2 regions of the Glaciecola sp. 1036 genome follow, and region 2 is predicted to be linked to the other one. Evidence: predicted binding sites of a transcription regulator. Region 2 holds the regulator's gene; the other holds the start of a gene.

Region 1 (11,700 bases), on a different contig from region 2:
TGGCTGCTACAGTTTTAGCAATCTGACGCTCAAGTTCTTCTTGAGATTCTGGTCCAAACGAACTATCGAACTCTTCGCCTAAACCGTTCCCGTTAAAGAAATTCAATACGTTGAATGACGCAATCGTTAAGTTACCTTCCAATTCTGGAGCATAAGGACGTGCTTGTGATTCAGTCAATAAGTTAGAAACTGGACGTAAACGATAGTTACTAAAACCATAGTCTAAAATATACTGGCCACCAGAGAACACAGTGCTACCAAGTCGTAACGGATTGTAAGTCGCTAACTCGCCACCGAATGTATCTGGGATTTCACCATAACTTCCATCAGTTAAGTTATCCAGAATAATGCCGTTTCTACCATTCAATGCTTCAAGTGCAAGCGCTTCTGCAGAACCCGGCGTGTGAATTTGGGTAGGTGTATACAACATTTCTGTTGATAGTACTACTTCACCAAATCTAGCGTAGTTATAGTTATCACTTACAGTTAAATCTTGGCTATTTTCAACTAGCATGCTTTCTAGTGATTCCAGATCAAAACCTTCCGCAAACGGCAAGGTTAAGGCAACCGGGAATACACTAGCTTGACCACATACATCTGAAATTTCGTCTGCAGCGATACTGGTTTTATTGAATTGCTCAACCACTGTGCCGAGCACTCGTACTTGGTCACCCACTAACAAACCTGACACATCGTCACTCAGTACAAACAAAGCTTCAGAAGTTGTGGCATCACCATCTTCATCCGCCGGCTCTTCTTGAATGAAGAATCCGCCAATGGCTTCATTAATAGAGGTTACTACAGCTTCCACTACTACAGTTTCATTGGTTAAAGGAGAGCTTGAACCGCTTCCTTGGATTTCAGAGATATAAGTCGCAGGGTCCAAACAAAGACCAATTTCTAATCCCGGCTCTTCTCCGCCATCGAACGGATAGTTACCTAGACCATCGAAGGTGTCTTGGGCAAAACCTTCCCATTCAAGGCTTGGATCAAATACATCATCAGGATTTGTATCACCTTCGGTGACTGAAGTTAATCTTCGAATAGTATTGTTTTGAGTACTGATAGGACTTGAACCCCAGCGGCTACCTGGATCAAAACCTACCTGCCCAATAGCATCTAAGACTTCATTGTCGGCATTAAATAACACAACAGCGTCGTCACCGTTAAAACTTACCGCGCCCGTTAGAACATCTGCTACATCAGTAATCGCACCTGTTGCACCAGAGTTGGCGACTACGTAGACGTCGTTTGCGAATAACGTACCGGTTAAGTTAATCGTACTGTTAGGAGTAGATGCACCATTGTTGTATATAGCAACGGAGTATCCATCAAGACTAACGTCTGCACCTGTTAAATTAACAATTTCTACGGCTTTGTTTAAACTTGAACCTTCGATGTATTCTGAGAAGAAAATGCCGCCCAATTGAATACTGAAAGAAGCTAATGGAATTTGTTCACCAGTGGTTACACCGTCAAGTGTATTAGGTGCTACAACTGTCCAGTTGCTAATATCAAAAGTACCGTCAGCAGTGGTGTTAGGATTACGGTAAGCGTAAGAATCTAAATATTCCCAAGCTTGACCTGTACCATCGGTATTTTGGTCACCGTAGACATCAATTAATACACCATCGCAGAAAACTTCAACTGCATCATCGCCGTTGATGGCCATTGAACCTGAAGTGTAATCTGGCGCAAAACCAAAATAGGCTTCAAAGTTTGGTTCTTCAGTGGCTATATAGATATAGTCGCCAGCGCTGGCAGATACTGCAGGGAAAGTAAATTCTTGACCATCAGTACCACCGCCATTGTTTGCGCTACCTACGCCACAAGCGCTTAGATCAGCGATGTTTTGTGTAACAAAGAGCTCTATTGCTTTAGGTGTTCCACCTGAAAGTGTGCCGTCTACTACCGTTGTTAAAATAAGCGGTGCAGCAGATGGCGTTGGAGGATCGCCCGGATCACCTGGATCACCTGGGTCTCCCGGATCACCTGGATCTCCCGGATCGCCTGGATCGCCTGGATCGCCTGGATCGCCTGGATCTTGATCACAGTTTTCAGCAGTATAAATCGCATCAACAAAGCTTGGATTGTCAACGAATGGATTTCGATTTCCTTGATACTGATAAATTTTGTTATGTCTATTCGCTTCAATATCGTCAACTGGATCCTGTTGATGCCATTGAATAAGCGTACAAAGCATACCTAATCTAGGCTCTCCAGGACCTGTAGTGGTGTTCACTAAAACTAGGTCTGGTGTGTCATCACCGGAAGCACCTTGGTAGCGAGTGTCCATATAGAACATCATACGTGCTACGTCACCTTTCACCTCGTCACGAGGTTCGAAAGAATCGTTATCTATGCGATTGATTGGAGATTCGCTCAATGGTGCATCTGAATTGTCATAATCTAAGTTACCACGTGAACTATTGATTGAAATATCCGTGGGACGAAGATGATGGATGTCAGTGTAACCGTCTTGAGAGTTTGAAGGGAATCCATGAGAATTCGGCCAACTATGTTCACGGTTCCAGTTATCTGGGTTCGAAGATTGACTACCGCTACCGTTAGTAAATTTACTTTGCGAACGACCAGAATAAAATAAGATCACGTTGTCAGAATTATTTGGGTCTTCGTCAGAAGCAGTCAACGCACTCCAAACTTGAGAATAAGACAAAGGCGTATGGCCTTGGGTTGCTTTATCTGTCAGTAAGGCTTTTACTTGTGCAGCGGGTAATCCATCGTTAATAGCATTAAATACGTCAGCATAGAAACTTAAAGAATCAAAAGAATCCGGATCAGCAATAGGTGATAAGTCTGGGCAGTTGAAACATGGAGCGACTAGCTCGCCATCTCCTGGGTCACCTGGGTCGCCCGGATCACCTGGGTCTCCTGGATCACCCGGATCGCCTGGGTCTAAATCAGTTGTGTGCTCACCTAGATTGCTGAAGTCGTCTTGCGGTAAAGCGGTAAATTCAACGCTAGGATCAAAGGCATTGAATTCGTCTGTATCGCCTGTTGTAATTTGAGGAATACGGATAATGGTTGCGTTTTGCGTAGACACACCACCGACATTCCACGATGAACCTGGGTCAACACCTAGTTGCCCTATCGCGTCTACTGTAACGCCATTGTTTGCCAAAACAACAGTATCATCGCCGTTAAAAAAGTTACCAGAATTCGTTAGCTGGGCGACAGCTAATATGGCATCAGCAGCGTCATTATCTGCTACCACATAAGTTTCACCCGGCGCTAACATGCCTGAAAGTGAAATACTATTACCAGCAGAAGTATTACCATTGAAGTAGAAATCGAGCGTGTAGGTACCTAAATCAACAGCAGCTTCACCTGCATTGTAAATTTCTACAGCTTTATTGTTCGATGATCCTTCAATGTATTCTGAAATAAAGACATTGGCGTGGGCGCTAGAAGCGGCTAGCATCGCCAACGATAGAGTCGTAAGGGTCTTTTTCATCACATAGGTCCATTTTTCATTATAGTAAAAATAACCTGCACCAAAGTACAGGTCATCTATGAACTATATGTGACAAAATTTTGACGGTCTAGTCTAAAATTGAAATTTATTGATAACTTTTCGCAAAGATGTACTTGAAGATAAGGTGCCTAAGTCAGGCACCTCAAGCGCTACGCGGCTTTTACATCTTTAAATGTAGAATTGAACCAATCGGTCAACATTTTTTTCTCATAATAAAGCGGGCGGTCATTTCGGATAGAGCGAGGTCCTTCCAAAAATCCCATATCCTTAAGTTTAACATTTTCGGACATTAGGACTTCACCGGCTTGATCAATCAATTCATACGAAAATTGCATTCTAGGAATATCAATACGACGAATTACTCTTACGTCATACATATTAGGATCATTAAACAGTGACATTCCAGCTCTTGTATCACCAGCCAAATCTAAATCTGTTACTTGCATTTTTAATTGATAACCTGCAGGTAACTCTGCGGTTAACTTTTCAAAATGCTTTTGAATAGTATTAAATACATAGCGACGATACTTTTCAGTACTGCTGATACGGTCTCGAACATCAGTAAAAGATTTAGGCTCTATCCATTCAATTCTTACAGAATTCTCTTCACTTTCTGTCACTACAGTTGAGGATTCTTCTTCAGCCGCTAATACATGGCTACTTGATAGAAGCAAGGCAAGGCTTAAGATTATTGGTTTCATAGAACACCCCCTTGAGGTAATTAGTAAGCTTAATTATAAACTAGCTACTTAATATACGTTAATTTTTTCATTTTAGTTGCTTAACGTCGTTTATAAAGGTTTTGGCAAAATACCTGATTGCTCAATTAAACCACAAAATCGAGTAAGGTTTTCCCCAAACAAATACGGATTCTTATCCTCTGAAATACAATATCGTTGATGAAAAATATTAATTGAATCAACGTTTTCAGTTACTTCGATAACATAATCTGTTTGATGCGGTTTCAGTGACATATTGTTGCGCATGAAATCATCTCGCAACGTCATTATCTTCTGTCTATCAGGCAAATTGATCACGGTACCTGTCCAACTTGAAAAAGTTTGACCAATACTCATAATTGCATCTCTTGCCCAGTTTGTTTGCAAGACCCAAATAATTAATAGCACTTGCACGACGATAATAATTTTGCGCCACATGTATTAAGCCGTTCTCCTTTATACAACAGGGAGTTACTGTATATTGTGAATACTTCCTATTGTCAACGCTTACCTTCATTAGAGGGTATCTAATATTAAAAGTTCGTATGATGTTTAAATACAAAGAGTGAATGTTGATAATATTGATCTCAGTTAATACTTTAGTGGTCAAACTTGTTATACTGTTGCAAAAGTCATAGTCGTATAGGAATTGCCTTACACATGAATGAAAAAATTAAGGTAAAGGACGTCACGCCGGTCAAGGTAGAAAAGCCAACGTCATCAGTTAAGAAACCCAATTATTCTGCCCGCAGTCGAATTTATGTCCGGGCTGTTGAAGGTATTTTCGAAAATATTAGGCGTTTCTTTGGACTCATTTTTCTTGGGGGCTTTGCTTTAGTCCCTTGGATTCCCTATGACGGTCAACAAGCTGTGCTTTTCAATATCGCGGAACAACGATTTAATATATTTTCTCTCACCTTGTGGCCCCAAGATTTAACCGTTTTAGCTTACATACTAATAGTTTCGGCATTTGCCTTATTTTTTGTAACCACCTTTGCTGGGCGAGTATGGTGTGGATTTATGTGTCCTCAAACCACCTGGACTTTTATTTACATCTGGTTTGAAGAAAAAATCGAAGGACCAAGAAATAAACGAATGAAGCTTGATCAGCGCAAAATGGACGCTGATAAGTTTATTCGTAAAACACTCAAGCATATCGCTTGGGTGGGAGTTGCATTACTGACGTCATTAACCTTTGTGGGTTACTTCACACCCATCGATCAGTTGTTTGTCGACTTTTTTACCCTTAATACCCCTTTCTGGATTGGTTTTTGGGTCATCTTCTTTACTGTTTGTACTTATGGTAACGCTGGATATATGCGAGAAATTATGTGTACTCACATGTGTCCTTATGCGCGTTTTCAGTCTGCTATGTTTGACAAAGACACCTTTACTGTCTCTTACAACCCAACCCGAGGTGAAAAACGAGGTCCTAGAACTCGTAAAATGTCCCAAGAAGAAGTTCAAGCAAAAGGACTTGGTGATTGCATCGACTGTAACCTTTGCGTACAGGTCTGCCCCACCGGCATAGACATTCGCAACGGACTTCAATATGAATGTATCAATTGTGGTTCTTGTGTGGACGCTTGTAATGGGGTGATGGACAAAATGGGATATGACAGAGGACTCATCAGCTTCACGTCTGAACATCAACTTGCAGGTGGCACGACTAAAATTGTTCGACCTAAACTTATCGGCTATGCCATTGTTCTTACCCTCATGTGTAGTTTGTTAGTCTGGGATTTAGCCTCAAGAGTGCCCTTAGAGCTGGATATAATTCGTGACCGAAATTCTCTTGATCGGGAAAATATGGAAGGCTTTATTGAAAATGTGTATACATTGAAAGTCCTTAATAAGTCTCAAGACGAAGCTACCTATACGATTTCGGTAGAAGGTTTACAAGATTCCAAATTTTATGGTGATCAGCAAGTGACCGTACCTGGCGGTGGTGTCTACACATTACCTGTCAGTATTGGGGTCTCTCCTGATAATCTTGAAGTTGGTACCCAAAAGATTTACATACACGTTAGTACTGTTACAGCACAAGGTGATACTATAGAGGTAAGCGAACCTACTACCTTTATATTTACCGGTGTCTGATTTTAGTTTTAACCGATTAACGCCAGATCTTATTCTGGATGCCATAGAAAGCCTAGATGTCCGAGTTGACTCTGGGCTTTTAGCATTAAATAGCTACGAAAACCGCGTTTATCAATTTGCGCTGGAAGACGGTAGGCGCTTGGTGGCTAAATTTTATCGCCCATCTCGCTGGTCTACAGAGCAAATTTTAGAAGAGCACAACTTTGCTTTAGAGCTGCAACAAGCCGAATTACCTGTGGTAGCGCCGGCGCTTTTTGCAGGGCAAAGTTTGCATCAATATGACGGATATCAATTTGCGCTATTTCCTTCGGTTGGTGGACGACAGTTCGAGGTAGATAATTTAGATCAATTGGAGTGGATGGGACGCCTAATTGGCCGAATTCATGCCGTTGCAGCTAAACAAAACTTTCAGTTTCGACCACAAATTTCGATTCAAGATTACTTACAAAAACCATTGCTACAACTGCAAAACTCATCCATTGTACCTAGCCACCTGCATGAATCTTTTTTCACAATTTTAAAACTAGTAGTCGACAGCGCTAGCAGCAAATTCACGGATAATTATACCAGTATTAGGCTGCATGGTGATTGCCATCCAGGTAACATTTTGTGGCGCGACAGCCCTATTTTTGTGGATCTTGATGATTGTCGTCAAGGCCCGGCCATTCAAGATTTGTGGATGATGATGAATGGCGACAAACAGCAACAATTGCTGCAAATAGATACCTTAGTCAGTGCATACGAAGAATTTTATGACTTCAATCACCAAGAGCTAAGCCTAATTGAGCCATTAAGAGCGATGCGCATGGTTCACTATATGGCATGGCTAGATAAACGTTGGGAAGATCCCGCATTTCCAGTAGCATTTCCTTGGTTCGGTGAAGATAAGTACTGGGAAAATCAAATTCTCGCTTTGAAAGAAGAATTTGCTAATTTACAAGAACCCGCATTAAAGCTTCTCCCATAAATCATAAAACAAATTTAACCATTGTACTTTCTCGCTAACAAGGTATAGTGCCCGCCGTTGAGGTGCCCACTATTCTTGCAATAGTGCGTTAAACGGGAAACAGGTGCGATACCTGTGCTGCCCCCGCAACGGTAAACAACGTAAACTCATTAAGTATGTCGAAGGTTTCGATAGGTCAACCACTGTGTATGGAGCAAGATGTTTTTGCTGAACATGGGAAGGTCTTAGTTGAAGTTGTGAGCCCGGATACCGGCCTTGATATGGGTGTTTGAAATTCAAACAATTTGATTCATTGCTCGGGCGGAGCAATCAACAAGGACAACAATGAAAAACAATACTAGTATTGCGCTGATTTCATGCGCAACCAGCCTCCTTTGCCTTTCAACCGCAAACGCTGTAGAAACCATCACTATTACAAGCCCACGGACCCACATTCAGCAACAATGGGTGACAGGAAGCTATGTCAGCATTGATAAAGCACAAATTGAAGCTTCTGGTGCAAACACAATCGCTGAGCTTTTATCCTCTGTTTCGGGAACCAACATATCAACGTCAGGGCCCTTAGGTGCGTTAACTGAAATAAGATTTCGTGGCAGTGAATCGAATCATGTTTTGGTGACCGTGGATGGCGTAGAAATTAATGATAATGCTCAAGGTGGGCTGATTGATTTAGCTCATCTTACTACCAATAACATTGAGCGCATCGAGATTTTAAAAGGTCCTCAAAGTGCATTATGGGGCAGTGCTGCAGTAAGTGGCATTATCAACATAGTAACAAAAACCGGCAGTCAAACTAAGCGTTCCTCTTTAACAGCCGCGTATGGTAATGCTAATAGCTACCAGTTGTCGGCCAGTACATCAGCAGCATTCGACAAGGTTCATTACAGCGCAGGGTTATCTTATCTCCAAACAGATGGTCACAATATTTCCAGAGTGGGTGACGAAGATGACGGCTATGAAAATTTGTCCTTTAATGGCAAAGTGACTTGGCAAATAAACACGGCAAATATTATTGATGCTAATTTTCGCTTTGTTGATTACACCAATGAATTTGATGAGGTGAGTTTTCTTACAGGATTACCAGCGGATGCTGATAATCAAACCGAAGGAAAGCAATATTCGGGCGCCTTGCGTTGGCAGTTTTCCTCTGAAAACAATATTTGGTCTCAAATCCTCACCTATCATGTTAGTCGAAACCGTAATGACAACCTAAGCGCTGGACTTGATACTGGTAGTACCATTGGCAAAAAACAACGCTTACTGTGGAACCATCAGTTTTCCATTACCGAAGATAGCATTGTTAATTTAGCTTACGAACATGTTGAAGAGGACTTTGAACAACGAGGACTTGCCACGCCTTATGGTGATCCTAATCAAATTCAAGACACCACTTCAGATGCACTGATCGCAGACATTAATTATCAAGCTAACAACAGGATAAAACTCATTGCAAACTACAGGTTTGATAAAAACAGTGATTTTGACGACGCTGATAGTTACCGTCTTGGTACTAGAATACAATTATTAGATCAAGTGACCTTGTTTGCTAGCCAGGGTAAAGCGATTAAAAATCCTAGTTTTACTGAAAGATTTGGTTATTTCCCAGGTACATTTTTAGGTAACCCTGAATTAGAACCTGAACAAATAACAGGCTCAGAAATCGGTTTAACTTGGCTGAACAATCTATATTCTATGGAAATCAGCCTATTTAAAAACAAACTGGAAAATGAAATCCTTGGATTTGAATACGACATTGACTCTGGACTTTATACTGCAAAAAATGGGGAACTAAATACCCAACATAGAGGTCTAGATGTCAGGTTTTACCAAGAATTAGCAGATTTTCGTTGGCAGATAAGTTATAGCTATTTGGATACACAAGGGCAGCAAAGTAAGCAATTACGTCGCTCTGCCCATTCTGGCAGCTTTTGGGTGAGTTATACGCTGGCGCCAAAGCATAATGTTTATGTGCAAGCGGATTACACAGGTAGCAGGATGGATGTTTTTTATCCTCCCTATCCCTTGCCGTCAGAATTGGTTGCGCTTAAAGCATATTGGTTAATCAATGCTAATTACCAATACAAATATAGCGAAAATCTGAGCTTAGCTATGAAGTTAGAAAATATCGCCGATAAAAGATATGAAAATGTGTTTGGATTTGTTGGCAAACCCTTTGGTCTAATGGCAAGTTTAACTTTCACTTGGTAAAATACTTTGTATTAATTTAGATAACGCGTTTGCTTATCAAGCGCGTTATAATGATCTACGAATTTTTTAATCAGTATTAATGTCTAACTGTCATTTGCTCAGTATAAACATTAAAAATAGAATCAAAGGTTAGGACGTTACATGAAAAAAATCTTTTTGGGACTCTTCGTTGCTTTAATGGTGCCTTTACAAGCCATCGGTCAAGTAAATCTGTGGGAAGAAGGTGAGCACTACCAAGTATTGGATGAAAAGTTATCATCAAAGCCAATAGTGAAAGAATATTTTTCTTTCTGGTGTCCTGCATGTTTTCGCTTTGAATCTATGGTAGGTGAATTACAACAACAACTTCCAGAAAAAGTAAAGTTTGAAAAAGTCCATGTAAATTTCATGGGATTTACCACCGAACCAATTCAAGATCACGCCACACTTGCAATGAAAATTGCAGAACGTTTGGACAATGGTGATTTCCTAAAAAGCAGAATGTTTGACTACATACATGTGCAACAACAGGGTAAAAACATTTCATCCTTAGAAGATTTTCGCCGCTTATTTATCGTAAATGGCGTTGAACCTGAAGAGTTTGATAAATACGCGAATGGCTTTGCTGGTAAAAGTTTATTAGTGAGGAATAATAACGATGTTAAGAAAAACAGAGCCTATTTAGGTAGCGTTCCAAATTTCATCGTTAACGGAAAATATCAAGTTTTACTAGGCGCTGAAGGATTAGAAACTTCTCAAGATTACATTGATTTAATTCTGTGGTTGCTAGAGCAAAAATAGTTTCCTTATGAAAAACAAAGGCAGCTTAATTTAAGCTGCCTTTTTTATTGGCGACGTTAATTAGGCCAATTCATCTGAAGCGATGCGATAACGCGGATCTTCGTTAACATTAATTTCCACATATTCACCGGCTTTTTTCAGTAATTGGCGACACTCAGTACTTATGTGTCGAATGTGCAGTGTCTTACCCTGCTCTTTATATTTGTCTGCTAAACCGTCTAAGGCATCAACGCCTGAGCTATCCCAGATTCTTGACTCTCTAAAGTCAATTACCACATCTGCAGGATCATTTTGTGGATCAAAGATATCTCTAAAGTGCGACACTGACCCAAAAAATAAAGGGCCTTCTAAGTCATATACTTTCCAACCATCTTTATCGGTATGAGTCTTGGCGTTGATATGTGTTGCGTGTTTCCATGCAAACACTAACGCTGACACTATGACACCGACCACCACAGCAATGGCTAAATCGGCAATCACTGTCACAGCAGTTACCAAAAACAACACAAACGCGTCTTCTTTATTAATGCCTCGAATGATCCTAAAGCTCGCCCACTCAAAAGTCCCGATTACCACCACAAACATTACCCCCACAAGGGCAGCAAGTGGGATCATCTCAATTAAGGGGGCTGCAAATAGAATAAATGCGAGCAATACAATGGCCGCTGTAATGCCAGATAAACGACCACGACCACCACTGTTAATGTTAATCATGCTTTGCCCGATCATGGCACATCCACCCATGCCGCCAAAGAATCCATTGACTGTATTGGCAACGCCTTGACCAACACATTCTTTATTTCCTCGGCCGCGAGTATCTGTCATTTCATCTATTAAGGATAAGGTCAGCAAAGACTCAATAAGACCTACTAACGCCAAAATAATAGACGTAGGAAGAATGATATATAGAGTTTCTAAGGTAAAAGGAATTTCAGGAATCGCAAAACTCGGTAACTCACCCGCCAATGTTACACCTGCTTTTTGGTCAGCAGGAACTGAATCTCGCACAAAATCTATCACCGTACGCGCTTCAAGATCTAAACCGTGCACCAACAATGTCACTGTTATAATGGCGACCAAAGATGCTGGTACCGCCTTGGTTAACTTTGGCAATAAATAGATAATCGCCATGGTTAATGTCACTAATCCTAACATCCAGTACAATAGGCTTCCTGACATCCATTGAGATTGCCCGACTGCAGTTTCAATTTTGAACTGACCTAATTGAGCTAAAAATATCACTATCGCCAAGCCATTTACAAAGCCTAGCATCACAGGATAAGGTACTAACCGGATAAATTTCCCAAGCCTAAACACACCGGCTAAAATCTGAATTAAACCCGCCAAGACTACCGCAGCAAAAAGATATTGCACCCCATGGTCCTTAACTAGAGCGACCATGACCACCGCCATTGCCCCTGTAGCACCAG
Region 2 (11,700 bases):
TAAATCAATACGTTCTTTCTTTGCCATGAACTTTCAATTTTAATGATTATGGTCTAGGTCCAATAATTTTTTCTTAACCTGTAAAAGGAAAATACATGTACGAAGAATATGATGATCAGCAAGAGCTAGAAACGGTTTATCAGAAAGCTAAAAAAGCCCTTGAAGAAGTAATGCCTGACTTCAACGCGCTAGATGAATACTATCATTAAAGAAATGTTTAAAAAACGGTGTAGCCATTGTCCGTTTTGCCAGATCTATCTTAATATTTAACCAGAACTATTTTTCAAATTCATATTTTATTTTCACCGAAAATCAACTACATGTTACACTTGCTCCCGAGTTTACAGGGGTAAGTGTATGTCAATTATAAGCACGCAAGAATTACAACTAATCATTGAAAATAACTATATCTGGCGTAACAAAAACGTTCAGTTATTGTTTACCACTATGGATTCGTCGGGGCCGGGTGTTAAACCTGACATTGTGAAGCAAAACCCTGAAGTTAGAATTCCGAACTCTATTTTTTTTGATTTTCAACATGATGTTGTTGATAAATCTAGTCCTTATTCGAACACCATGCCTTCCTTAGATGAATTTGAAACAGCCATGAATGAACTAGGCATTAATCCAGACAATATTTTGATTGTGTACGATGATTTTGGCAATTTTTGCGCTTCAAGAGTCTGGTTTATGTTAAAGAGTGCAGGGGTCTCTGATGTATTTGTGTTGTCTGGTGGTTTACCAAAGTGGTTGCAAGAAGAACGGCAAGTAACTTCATCCTGTATCAGTGCTAACAAAATCGATTCATTTGTTGCCAAGCCTAGTACAGACTATGTTTTTGTGAATGCTGATGAAGTATTAAGTAATATTGAAACAAACACATATAGCCTGCTAGATGCTAGAAGTCCGGGTAGATTTTCAGGGCAAGAGCAAGAAACTCGCGTAGGTTTGCGCTCTGGTCATATTCCTAATTCCGTCAACTTACACTATAAAAACTTACAACAGGAAAATGGCGAATTTAAATCAATAGCCGAAATTTCACATTTGTTAGCTGATATTGAAAAAGAAAATGGGCTCATATTTTCCTGTGGTAGTGGTGTAACTGCCTGTATTCTAGCGCAAGCGGCAGATATGCTAGATCTGAAACCGTTGAAAGTATTTGATGGTTCGTGGTCGCAATGGGGCAAAGAGCAGCATTTACCTATAAAAACTGGGAGTTAATAATGGGTTTAGATCTTGGTGTTTGGCTTACCATTGCTGTCATGCACGCAGTTGCAGTGGCCAGTCCTGGACCAGACTTCGCGGTGGTGTTAAAGCAAAGCTTGCAGCAGGGAAGAAAGCTAGCGATTTGGACAAGCATAGGTGTGGGTGTTGGTATTCTAGTTCACGTAGCCTATTCTTTGCTGGGTATAGGACTTTTGATCAAAGCCAATCAGTGGATTTACAATGTATTGCTTTACTTAGCCGCGGCATACCTAATTTATATAGGTATTTCAGGTTTGCGGAGTGCTTCATCAGTTGATAATCCTGAAGATCTGAATAATGTAAAAGTGCAAACAACTCAGCAAGCATTTTGGATAGGTTTTATTACCAATGGGCTCAATCCAAAAGCTACCTTGTTTTTTCTCGCTTTGTTTTCTTTGGCAATTCCGTTAGAAACCAGCTTAACAGCTAAAATAATCTACGGATGTTATCTAGCGTTTGCTACAGGATGTTGGTTTATCTTTATAAGCTTTATGACGAGCCACCATAAAATTCGATCACTTTATCAACAAAAGGGTTATTGGTTCGATCGAGCTATGGGGATTGTGTTAATATGCATGGCCATACTACTAGTGGTAAATAACTAATAAACTATGGAAAATCAGTTGCCAGAGAATTCAGTGCCGAATGAAACTATAGATGTAAGAAAACTCTTTGAAAGAGCGCTTGTGCTCAGTAAACAAAATACTTTTACTTTATTCCAAGGGTTGGTCGTCATTTTAGCGGTTACTATGATCTTCTCTGTTTACGTGGTTAATACCTTTAATATAAGCTCTATTGAAGATATACAGAAAATTGAAGATCCAAGTTTTTCTTTAGCATTTTTCTTTTATACCTTAATTATATCCCCGATGTGGGCAGGTATTTTGATGATGTCGCTAACATCCGCTAGAAAGCTAAAGCCAAGTCCATTTCAAATATTCCAATATTTCAAGTTCCTACCAGCACTTGGATTAGTTGCAGTGGTAATTGATTTACTTACCCAAATTGGGCTCATGTTGCTTGTATTGCCAGCATTTTATGTCTATATGGTGTCAACATTCATAGTTCCATTGATTACAGATAAGCAACTTGGTCCACTTAAAGCAGCCATTTTATCCGTAAAGATGACGCACCAGCACTTTAATAAAATTGCGTTGCTATATTTAATATTTTTCGGTCTAATGCTCGCAGGATTTGCGAGCCTTGGGTTAGGCTTTATCTGGATTTTACCGTATATACATAATGTAAAAGCGATTTTGTATCAGGATTTATTCTGTAAAACCCTTACTACAGAGATAAATCGCCCTGAAACTACAGGAGTTTTCGATGCATAAGTTTAAAATTATTGGTATTTCGATATTCGTTTCAGTATTAGTGCTTGCACTCATTTGGTTGGTGCAACCAGAGCCTTCCGAGGTGATGGATATTCCTGAAGTGGAATATTCTGACGACCCTGTACCTAATTTCGCTGAAATCAGCAATGTTAAAGAAAAAAAGAAAGCTTTCTTTGATTATTTAAAACCTGCCATTGCGTCCCAAAACGAATATATTTTAAAAGTCCGGCAAAATATACAAGCCTGGCGGGCTAAGTATGTCGCAGGGGAAGAGTTAACCGAAAAGCAGCAAAGAGAACTTGCGTTTTTGTTAGATGAATATCGCGTTGATGAGGATCAACCTGAACTCGTTATTTTCGACAAACTATTAGCTAAAGTTGATATTATTCCTGCTGAGTTAGTTCTAATCCAAAGCGCGAACGAATCTGCTTGGGGAACTTCTCGCTTTGCTCGAAAAGGTTATAACTTCTTTGGGCTTTGGTGTTTTGTTGAAAATTGCGGCTTTGTACCCAAACGACGCAATGATGGCGCATCACATGAAGTAGCTAAATTTGATAATCTTTCTAGTGCGATGTACTCCTACATGAGAAATCTGAATAGCCATCCGGCTTATAAAGAGCTTCGTACAATTCGCCAAGAACTTAGAGAAAATCAACAAAAAATAGCGGCGACCCGGTTAGTCGAGGGTTTAAGCAAGTATTCGGAGCGTGGTGAAGAATACATTGAAGAATTAAAACAAATGATTCGTATCAACAGGGAATTAATTTCAACGTGAAGTATTTTTTAATTGTAGTTTTAAGTGTGTTTTCTGGTTTAAGTGCGGCGGAAGAACTTGTATTAGAATATAAGAGTTTTTATAGCCATGTACGCAAATTAAATAGTGAAGACACTAATAAATTACAATTTGCCTTTGGTTTGAGACATATAGAAAGACAAACTATGTGCGAAATAACCGAGGCTAGAATAAGTACTGATAAAAAACAGATTCCTATCAATATTACCAGTGAAAACAGATTTACAGTCCCCCTTGAGCGGGCACTGAATATGGTAAATGCAAAAGTCATTTTACAATTGAATGATGCAGCTAATAAATGCGATATGTCTGTTCAATTAGAAACTATTCCAGAATTAGTAAAAAATGCATATTCACAACAGGAATTGACTGAGTTATTCAATCAGTATGCAATTTTCTTTGAAGATATGGGCGGCTTTTTATCTTTTATGATGCCTTCGGTTTCTGGTCTAGTTATTCACTTTGACGATTTGAACTACGAAAAACTCAAATCTGGTCACGAAATCATCAATGGTCGACTTGAATTATCAGAGCAAGACATAAAGGATCTTGTCACCATTGAGTTTACCGAAACGCCATTGCGTATTACTGCGCTCACTCAATCTTCTTGAGTAATATTTAACTGATATTGAATTTGTTGTGACAAACGCTGAACGGCTTTGTATCCTTCAATAGACAGTTCTTCCGCTCTATGAAAATCTAATAAGCCAACATCTCGAAGTTGTGGTTCTATCAAAATATCCGGCGGATCACCCGCTAAACGAGATCTTGTAACTCTCGCTTGCAATATCTCTAACGCAGACGACATTACGCCCATGATCCCAGGTGGAGACTTTTTATCTGATTTTGGCGTCGGGGAGAACCATTGTTTCATAAAACCGGAACTGCCTTTTTCCATGAATTCGTCAGTCCGCTGTTGCACTTCCTCATGTTCATGTTCGAACTTTTCAATCAACTCAGGTCGAAAATCGGCTGATAGGTTTACTGCGATTACGAAATCTGCGCCAAGTTGACGACATTGATTTACAGGCACTGGGTTTACAACCGCACCATCAACTAACCATCGCCCTTCATGTTCTATGGGCGCAAATAGGGCAGGGATAGCACAGGAAGCTTGGATAGCATCATTAATATCGCCTTTATTAAATATGACTTCCTTACCTGAATAGAGATCTGTTGCCACTGCAGTAAAGGGTTTTTGCATAGTTTCAAAAGATTTAGCACAGAATTCATTTCTATGTTTTTCAAATACTTTTTGCCCGCTCGCAAGACCGCCTCGACGAAAGCCGATACCCAACAAGGTAAATACTTGCCATTCAGACAAGGTATTTGCCCATTCTTCAAGTTCATTTAACTTACCACTGGCGTATGCTGCACCGACATATGCTCCAATAGAACAACCTGCAACTACGTCTATCTTAACGCCAAGTTCCTCAAGGGCTTTTATAATACCAATATGTGCCCAACCTCTAGCCGCGCCTGCGCCAAGTGCAATTCCAATTTTCACTTAGTATCCTTACTATTTAATTTCTACTATGGATATAGTAGAAGAATCTTCAATGGGGGAGCGTTGAACAAAATTATCTTCTGTATCAAATGCGGTATCCCCTTGTGCTTTATAATCAAAATTACTTTCTAATTGTTCAAAATCAAATAAATTACGATCCAATAAATGCGATGGCGTAACCGATTGAATTGCTCTGAACATTGATTCAATGCGCCCTGGGAAACGTTTATTCCAGTCTTGAAGCATCAATTTGATGTTTTTACGTTGTAAATTCTCTTGAGATCCACAAAGATTGCAAGGAATAATTGGGAACTGCATGGCTTCAGAATATTTAGCAATATCAGATTCGGCGCAATAGGCCAGTGGACGAATTACCGTATGATTACCATCATCACTGACTAATTTGGCTGGCATAGATTTTAATTTGCCACCATAAAACATGTTTAAAAATAAAGTTTCTAGCATGTCGTCTCTATGGTGACCCAACGCGATCTTTGTGGCACCAATTTGACTTGCAGTGGTATATAGAATGCCACGTCTAAGCCTAGAGCAAAGTGAACAGGTGGTTTTTCCTTCAGGAATTTTATCTTTTACAATGGAGTAAGTATCTTCTTCAACGATACGATACTCAACCCCCAAGGTTTGCAAGTATTCTGGCAGCACATGCTCAGGAAAACCAGGCTGTTTTTGGTCTAGATTAACCGCCACTATAGAAAAGGAAATAGGCGCGACTTTTTGCAAATATAACAAAGTATCTAATAGTGTATAACTGTCTTTGCCACCAGAAAGACACACCATAACCTTATCGCCATCAGCAATCATTGAAAAATCAATAATGGCTTTTCCAGTTTCTCGGCGAATTCTTTTTTGTAATTTTTTAAAACTGTTGGAAGAGGTTGCTAACACCTTTACTCAATCTCAATAACTAAAACACAGCAAAATTATACATTATTCAATAGAAAATAATGTACTTTTTGCTGTGCCTAACTATGAATTAAGGTTTAACGACTAAAGTATCGCAATTCAATTGGTCAATGATGTGCTCGGCAGTATTTCCTAATAAAGCTGCGCTTAAACCACTGCGTCCTACTGAACCTAGTACTAGCATTTCGGCATCTAATTCACTGCACCATTCAGGAATAATATCCTCGGGTAAACCCTCTGCAATATGTAAATTGGATTCGGGAATATTTTCAGTTTTAGCTACCGCTTTCATTAATTCAGTGTGCTTTTCCTTTAATGTTTGATTATAAACTTCGGCTGAGAAGCTAGGTACTTCAACGCTGACATGTATCGGAGCGCCGACAAAAGTGTTTGCTAAATGCAATTCAGCATTTAACGCGCCGGTCAAAGCCTGAGCTGTAGCAACGATTTTGTCGTTGAGTAAACTGTGGGTTTTGTCATTGGCATTGATACTTAATGCTGCGACAATTTTTCCATTGTCAGGCCAGTCATGATCTTTGACCATCAGAACATTCACAGAACTTTCGCGTAATAATTGCCAATCGTGCGGTGTGAAGAGCTTTTGTCCAATTTTTTCATGGGCTTTACAGGATTTAATGATGAGATCACAGTTTTCTTCGGTAGCTAAATTGACGAGTCCTTTATGTACCTTTTTATGCCAAACAACCTCAATATTTACTTCTGCATCCGGATACTGAGCCAAGGCCTTTTGCATTTTTTCCTTTTGGCTAAGCACAAGCGCTTGTTTCATGTCGAATCTTTCTTCAGACGTTAGAATATTCGTCATATCGAAAGTACTGTCGTAAATACATGATACAAGAGTCACCTTGCAGCCATCGACCCTTTTTGCCAATGTTAAAGCTCTAGCGAGTGCCGGTTGTAGTTCGTGGGTATGAGGATCGAAAACGGCGAGAATATGGGTACAAGCAAACATGGTCTATCTCCTTATATTGATACATAGCCAGTATATAAAAAAGAGGTTATGTATAGAACATAACCTCTTTGGGATAGATCAATTAAACTCTAGAAAGTCAGTAACTTATTCGTTTACCGCAGTAAATGGAATGTCTGATTCAGGAAGGCGCTGTTTAAGTCCATCAACGTTTTCAATAGTAATGAGTTTACCTTCGACTTTGATTAAGCCTTCTTTTTGAAATCTAGTCAATAAACGACTGATAGTTTCAACCGTTAAGCCTAGGTAGTTACCAATTTCATTACGGGTCATTGATAAGTTAAATTGTCTGGCAGAAAACCCACGCTCATCAAAGCGTTGTGACAAATGACTGATGAAATGTAATAAACGTTCTTCAGCACTACGCTTGCTCAACAACATCATTAAATCATGATCGTGTTTTATCTCAGCACTCATAAAACGCATAATTTGTTGTCTAAGCTTAGGATAACGAACTGATACCTGCTCAAGTGTTTGATAGGGAAGTTCACACACCATAGCTGTTTCTAAGGCTTGTGTATAACTTTGGTGTAAGTTTTCTTTTAAGGCATCAAAACCAATAATATCCCCAGGGAAATGAAAACCTATTATCTGTTCAACGCCGTCTTTATCACTGACATAAGACTTAAATGAACCAGATCGTACCGCATATAAACTGTGAAATTTATCCCCAGCTCTGACTAATTTATCGTGTTTATGCAAAGGGCGTTTGCGCTCAATGATGTCATCAAGTGATTCTAATTCGTTTTTATTAAGTGCCACTGGCAGGCAAAGATGGCTAAAACTGCAACTTTGACAATGAATGGAAAGTTCAGGTACGTTTGACATTGCGTTTTATAAATGTAGATTTAAGTGACTACACTGTAACGCCAAATTCCTGAAAAAGCAAAATTAATCCACTTAAGAATATGCTCGCAGCTATTAGATAACGACTTATAGGGTGTTGAAAGTAAGGCAGTAAACTTTGTAATCCAAAGCTAATGATCAACAGGGAAGGCAGGGTGCCTAACCCAAAACTAAACATCAATAAAGCGCCTTGAGTAGCACTTCCGGATGCTAGGCTCCAAGTTAAGGCTGAATAAATTAGCCCACAGGGAAGAAATCCCCAGATGGCGCCATATGCAATGGCGTGAAACGGTGTTTTGGCCGGTAAAAACTTCTTACTTAAGGGCTGAATGCGCTTCCAAATAATCTTTCCCGCAGCTTCTAAATGCGACAGCAAACGCCAGATCCCACTAATATAAAATGCCAACAGAAATAAAAAAGCGATGCTGACATAACGTAAAACAGGAACATCAGTTACCAAACTGCTGGAAACAATGCTGCCTAAATATCCGGTAATTGCTCCTAAAAAGGCATAGGTCAATATCCTACCAAGGTTGTAGGCGAGAGAATAAAGTTGTTTATTCGCATTTGGCGGTGTCGCGAAGGAGAACGCTGAAATCACACCGCCACACATGCCGATACAATGCACGCTACCGGCCAGTCCCACTAAAAATGCCGAAAATATAGAAAGGTCACTCATCTATTTTATCAGATGCAGCTTTTTGTTCATTTTTGTCTTTTTCTTTACTTTCAACATCATCGTCAAAAAGGATGCTATAACCTTGACGCTCTAAATCATCAAACTGATTATTTCGTACTGCCCAGAAAAAAACGCCTATGGCTATTGCTACTATAATAATCGCCAAGGGAATTAACACATAAATTATACTCATAGCATCCTCTTAACGCATTAAACGAGTAGAGTTATACACAACAATAATCGAACTTAAGGACATGCCTAATGCAGCTTGCCAAGGACTTAGTAAGCCCATTACTGCAAACGGCAGAACGATGACATTATAACTAAGCGCCCAAATAATATTTTGTTTTATTTTAGTTTTTGTGCGTTTCGCCATGCTTATCAAATCAACCAAGGCATTTAATTTGGGATTGATTAAGATGACATCAGCTGCATTCTTGGCTAAATCAGAGGCGTTTCCGACCGCAACAGACACATCAGCAGCCGCTAATACAGGGGCATCATTAATGCCATCGCCTAGCATTATTAATGATTTACCTTTCGCTTGTTCTTGTTGTACATAATTGAGCTTTCCTTCAGGCGTTTGTTCACCAACGGCGCGATTAATTCCAATCTCTGTTGCAATATTATTCACGTTTTTTTGCTCATCACCGCTTAGAATACATAACGAATAGTCATTTAATTCACTGATCACTTTTTGAGTCTCAGGTAATACTGTGTCGGTAATTAAAAAGGCTGCAACGATTTCATGATTTATTGCAATATACACATTGGCATTAATGGTATCGCAAACCTCTGCATTGTTTAGTTGCGATTTAATAAAGCGTTTAGATCCCACTACCACTAAATTTCCATTCACCTTTGCTAGTACGCCTTGACCAATAGTGATTTGATAATCTTCTAGTTGGAAATCATGGGCGTCAAATCCGTAGTCAAAAGCTTTAGCTATGGGATGTTCAGAGCGTTTTTCGATGAATGTTGCCAACTGCATAACGTAATCTTGTGAGTACTTATCAGACAACATATGTATTTGTTGAATAGAGAATTTACCCTGAGTCAAGGTGCCGGTCTTATCGAATATTATGTCTGTGGCGTTGGTCATTTGCTCTAAAGCATCGGCTCTTTTTAATAATATGCCTAATTTATTCAATTTTGCCATGGCACAAGTTAGGGCAGAGGGAGTAGCCAATCCTAGGGCACAAGGGCAGGTTGCAACTAAAACAGAAATAGTGATCCAAAAGGCATCTGTACTGTCTTGCAGATGCCAATAAATATAAGTTAACGCACTGATCATTAAAACAATAGATACAAAATAACGAGAGAAGGTATCTGCCATTTTTGCAATCTTGGGTTTTCGCGCTAAAGCAACTTCTTGCAAGCGAAGAATTTGATTCATCATGGCAAACTTTAATTGACTAGTCACTTCGATTTCAAGGTTAGCTTGCTGGTTTACGGTACCCGCGTAGACTTGTTGCCCCTGCGCTTTAAATACCGGCTCAAACTCACCGGTTAGCATAGATTCATCAATAGTAGACTGGCCTTTTACAATTTTGCCATCTATTGGAATTGATTCACCTGCTTTGACCAATACATGTTCACCAGCAACAAGCTGTTTAGCTAACACTGACACCCAGTCGTTATTGACTAATTTACTGGCTGTAGCAGGGATTAGTTTAAGCATATTAGAAGATATTTCAGTGGCTTTATGCCGTGAACGGTGTTCTAAGAAACGACTGATTAGCAAGAAAAAGATAAACATACAGATAGATTCAAAATACACTTCACCACTGCCATCATTGACGGCTAGCAAACCGGCAATGTAGGTTGAAAATATGGCAATGGTAACAGGAACATCCATATTAACGGTTCGAGCCTGTATGGCTTTTAGCGCACTTAGATAAAATACACTTGCAGAATAAAAAACGACTGGTGTGGTTAACATTAAGCTCACAGCATTAAAGTAACCTTGTGTTTGCGCATCTAAATTCCCAAACACATCAAAATATTGACCAAAGGCGAGCATCATCACTTGCATGGTCATAATGCCGGCAAGCCCCAGCTTTTTCATGTAACTTTTTTGTTCTTTTTTGAACGACGCTTCGTGTTCATCAGGATGAAAAGGCAGGGAGGCATAACCAATAGCTTTGAGGCGCGCCAGAATTCCTGATAGCTTGGTTTCGCTTTCGTCCCAAGTCACCAAAGCTCTTCTGGCCGAAACATTCACTGAAATTTGTTTTAAGCCTTTTACTTTCGCCAGTTGTTTTTCTATTAACCAACCGCATGCTGCGCAAGTAATGCCTTCAACTGTCAACTGTATTTGTTTATGTTTACCTTGGTCAAATACAAACTCTTCTTGCAATTCAGGTTCGTCATACACAGAAAGTTGAGCCATGGTGTTATCTAAGGCTGAATCGCCACGTGCAGCGGGCTCTGTTCTAAATTCGTAATAATTTGCCAGCCCATTTTCGACAATAGCCTGTGCCACTGCTTGGCAACCCGGACAGCACATGTGGTGTAATTTGTTATTTATTTCAACTGGATATTTATTGCCTTCTTCGTTTGGTAATCCGCAATGAAAACAACAACCTTCAGCAATAGCTATGCTCATTTCACTTTCTACTACTATGGATTAAACTCAACGGCTGACGACTTGGGTAATTCAATGCGTTGTTGAATTTTCCAACTATCATCCATTGGCGTAAGCCTTAAACGCCATTTACCATCGACTGGAAAATCAATTACTCCTCGATAAACGCCAGAAGCATCTCTTGCTAATAGAATTTCTGTATCACGATGGGGTTGAGTAGAGTGGAAAAGATTCAATCTTAAAGCCTCACCGGTTTCAGGCAAGCCTGTGACAAACTCTAATGTTGCATTTTGCGCGTCTATCGCTAGTAGGGTTGTGATATTCAGCTCTCGAGCCCGTTCAATTTGATCCAATCGAAGATTGATTGATTTGCCTTCTTTATAGTAGTCATCCACGACTAAGTGATTAGTGCCGTCGGTGGCAAATTTAACCACTACTGAGGCAACAATCATTGAAGACACTGGAATTGCAATCAAAAACCAAGGCCAAAATTGTTTATACCAAGGCTTAACTTGTTCATTTTGCATATTGTTTTACTTATATCACTACTTAAGATTTGAATTTATACAAAAAAGCCTCGTAAAACGAGGCTTTCCTCTTGGTAATTACTTTACCAAATTAGTTCGAGTAACTCGACTAATTAGATAAGCTATAAACGTAAGATGCTACAACGTGGATTTTATCTTCACCCAAGGTTTTCTTAAATGAAGGCATTACTCCGTTACGCCCATAGTTAAGGGTTTCAGTAATTGCTCGTTTAGAACCACCGTACAACCAAATGTTGTCTGTTAGGT

The links. Region 2 encodes FNR, which switches genes on or off when oxygen is low (the NO sensors DNR and NnrR bind a similar motif). Its sites were predicted from a motif close to TTGATCTAGATCAA; they were not measured.
Region 1: a site for FNR is predicted at 4,797-4,810, ahead of ccoG (cytochrome c oxidase accessory protein CcoG). Genes of this name have one in related genera too.

What each region holds. Positions count from the first base shown of each region.
Region 1 covers NZ_JBLWFH010000003.1:355,857-367,556, forward strand. Annotated here, with positions in the region: gene ACNKW3_RS06610 (ExeM/NucH family extracellular endonuclease) at 1-3,475, opposite strand, end outside; gene ACNKW3_RS06615 (DUF3016 domain-containing protein) at 3,646-4,197, opposite strand; gene ACNKW3_RS06620 (hypothetical protein) at 4,288-4,653, opposite strand; gene ccoG (cytochrome c oxidase accessory protein CcoG) at 4,876-6,315, shown strand; gene ACNKW3_RS06630 (serine/threonine protein kinase) at 6,308-7,282, shown strand; cobalamin riboswitch at 7,326-7,554, shown strand; gene ACNKW3_RS06635 (TonB-dependent receptor plug domain-containing protein) at 7,607-9,490, shown strand; gene ACNKW3_RS06640 (thiol:disulfide interchange protein DsbA/DsbL) at 9,632-10,270, shown strand; gene ACNKW3_RS06645 (SulP family inorganic anion transporter) at 10,331-11,700, opposite strand, start outside.
Region 2 covers NZ_JBLWFH010000001.1:73,978-85,677, reverse strand. Annotated here, with positions in the region: gene ACNKW3_RS00380 (sulfurtransferase) at 358-1,221, shown strand; gene ACNKW3_RS00375 (LysE family translocator) at 1,224-1,850, shown strand; gene ACNKW3_RS00370 (hypothetical protein) at 1,869-2,579, shown strand; gene ACNKW3_RS00365 (glucosaminidase domain-containing protein) at 2,572-3,354, shown strand; gene ACNKW3_RS00360 (DUF2987 domain-containing protein) at 3,351-3,983, shown strand; gene rssA (patatin-like phospholipase RssA) at 3,971-4,879, opposite strand; gene ttcA (tRNA 2-thiocytidine(32) synthetase TtcA) at 4,892-5,785, opposite strand; gene uspE (universal stress protein UspE) at 5,874-6,776, opposite strand; gene fnr (fumarate/nitrate reduction transcriptional regulator Fnr) at 6,882-7,622, opposite strand; gene ACNKW3_RS00335 (sulfite exporter TauE/SafE family protein) at 7,651-8,319, opposite strand; gene ccoS (cbb3-type cytochrome oxidase assembly protein CcoS) at 8,312-8,512, opposite strand; gene ACNKW3_RS00325 (heavy metal translocating P-type ATPase) at 8,522-10,927, opposite strand; gene ACNKW3_RS00320 (FixH family protein) at 10,942-11,433, opposite strand; gene ccoP (cytochrome-c oxidase, cbb3-type subunit III) at 11,543-11,700, opposite strand, start outside.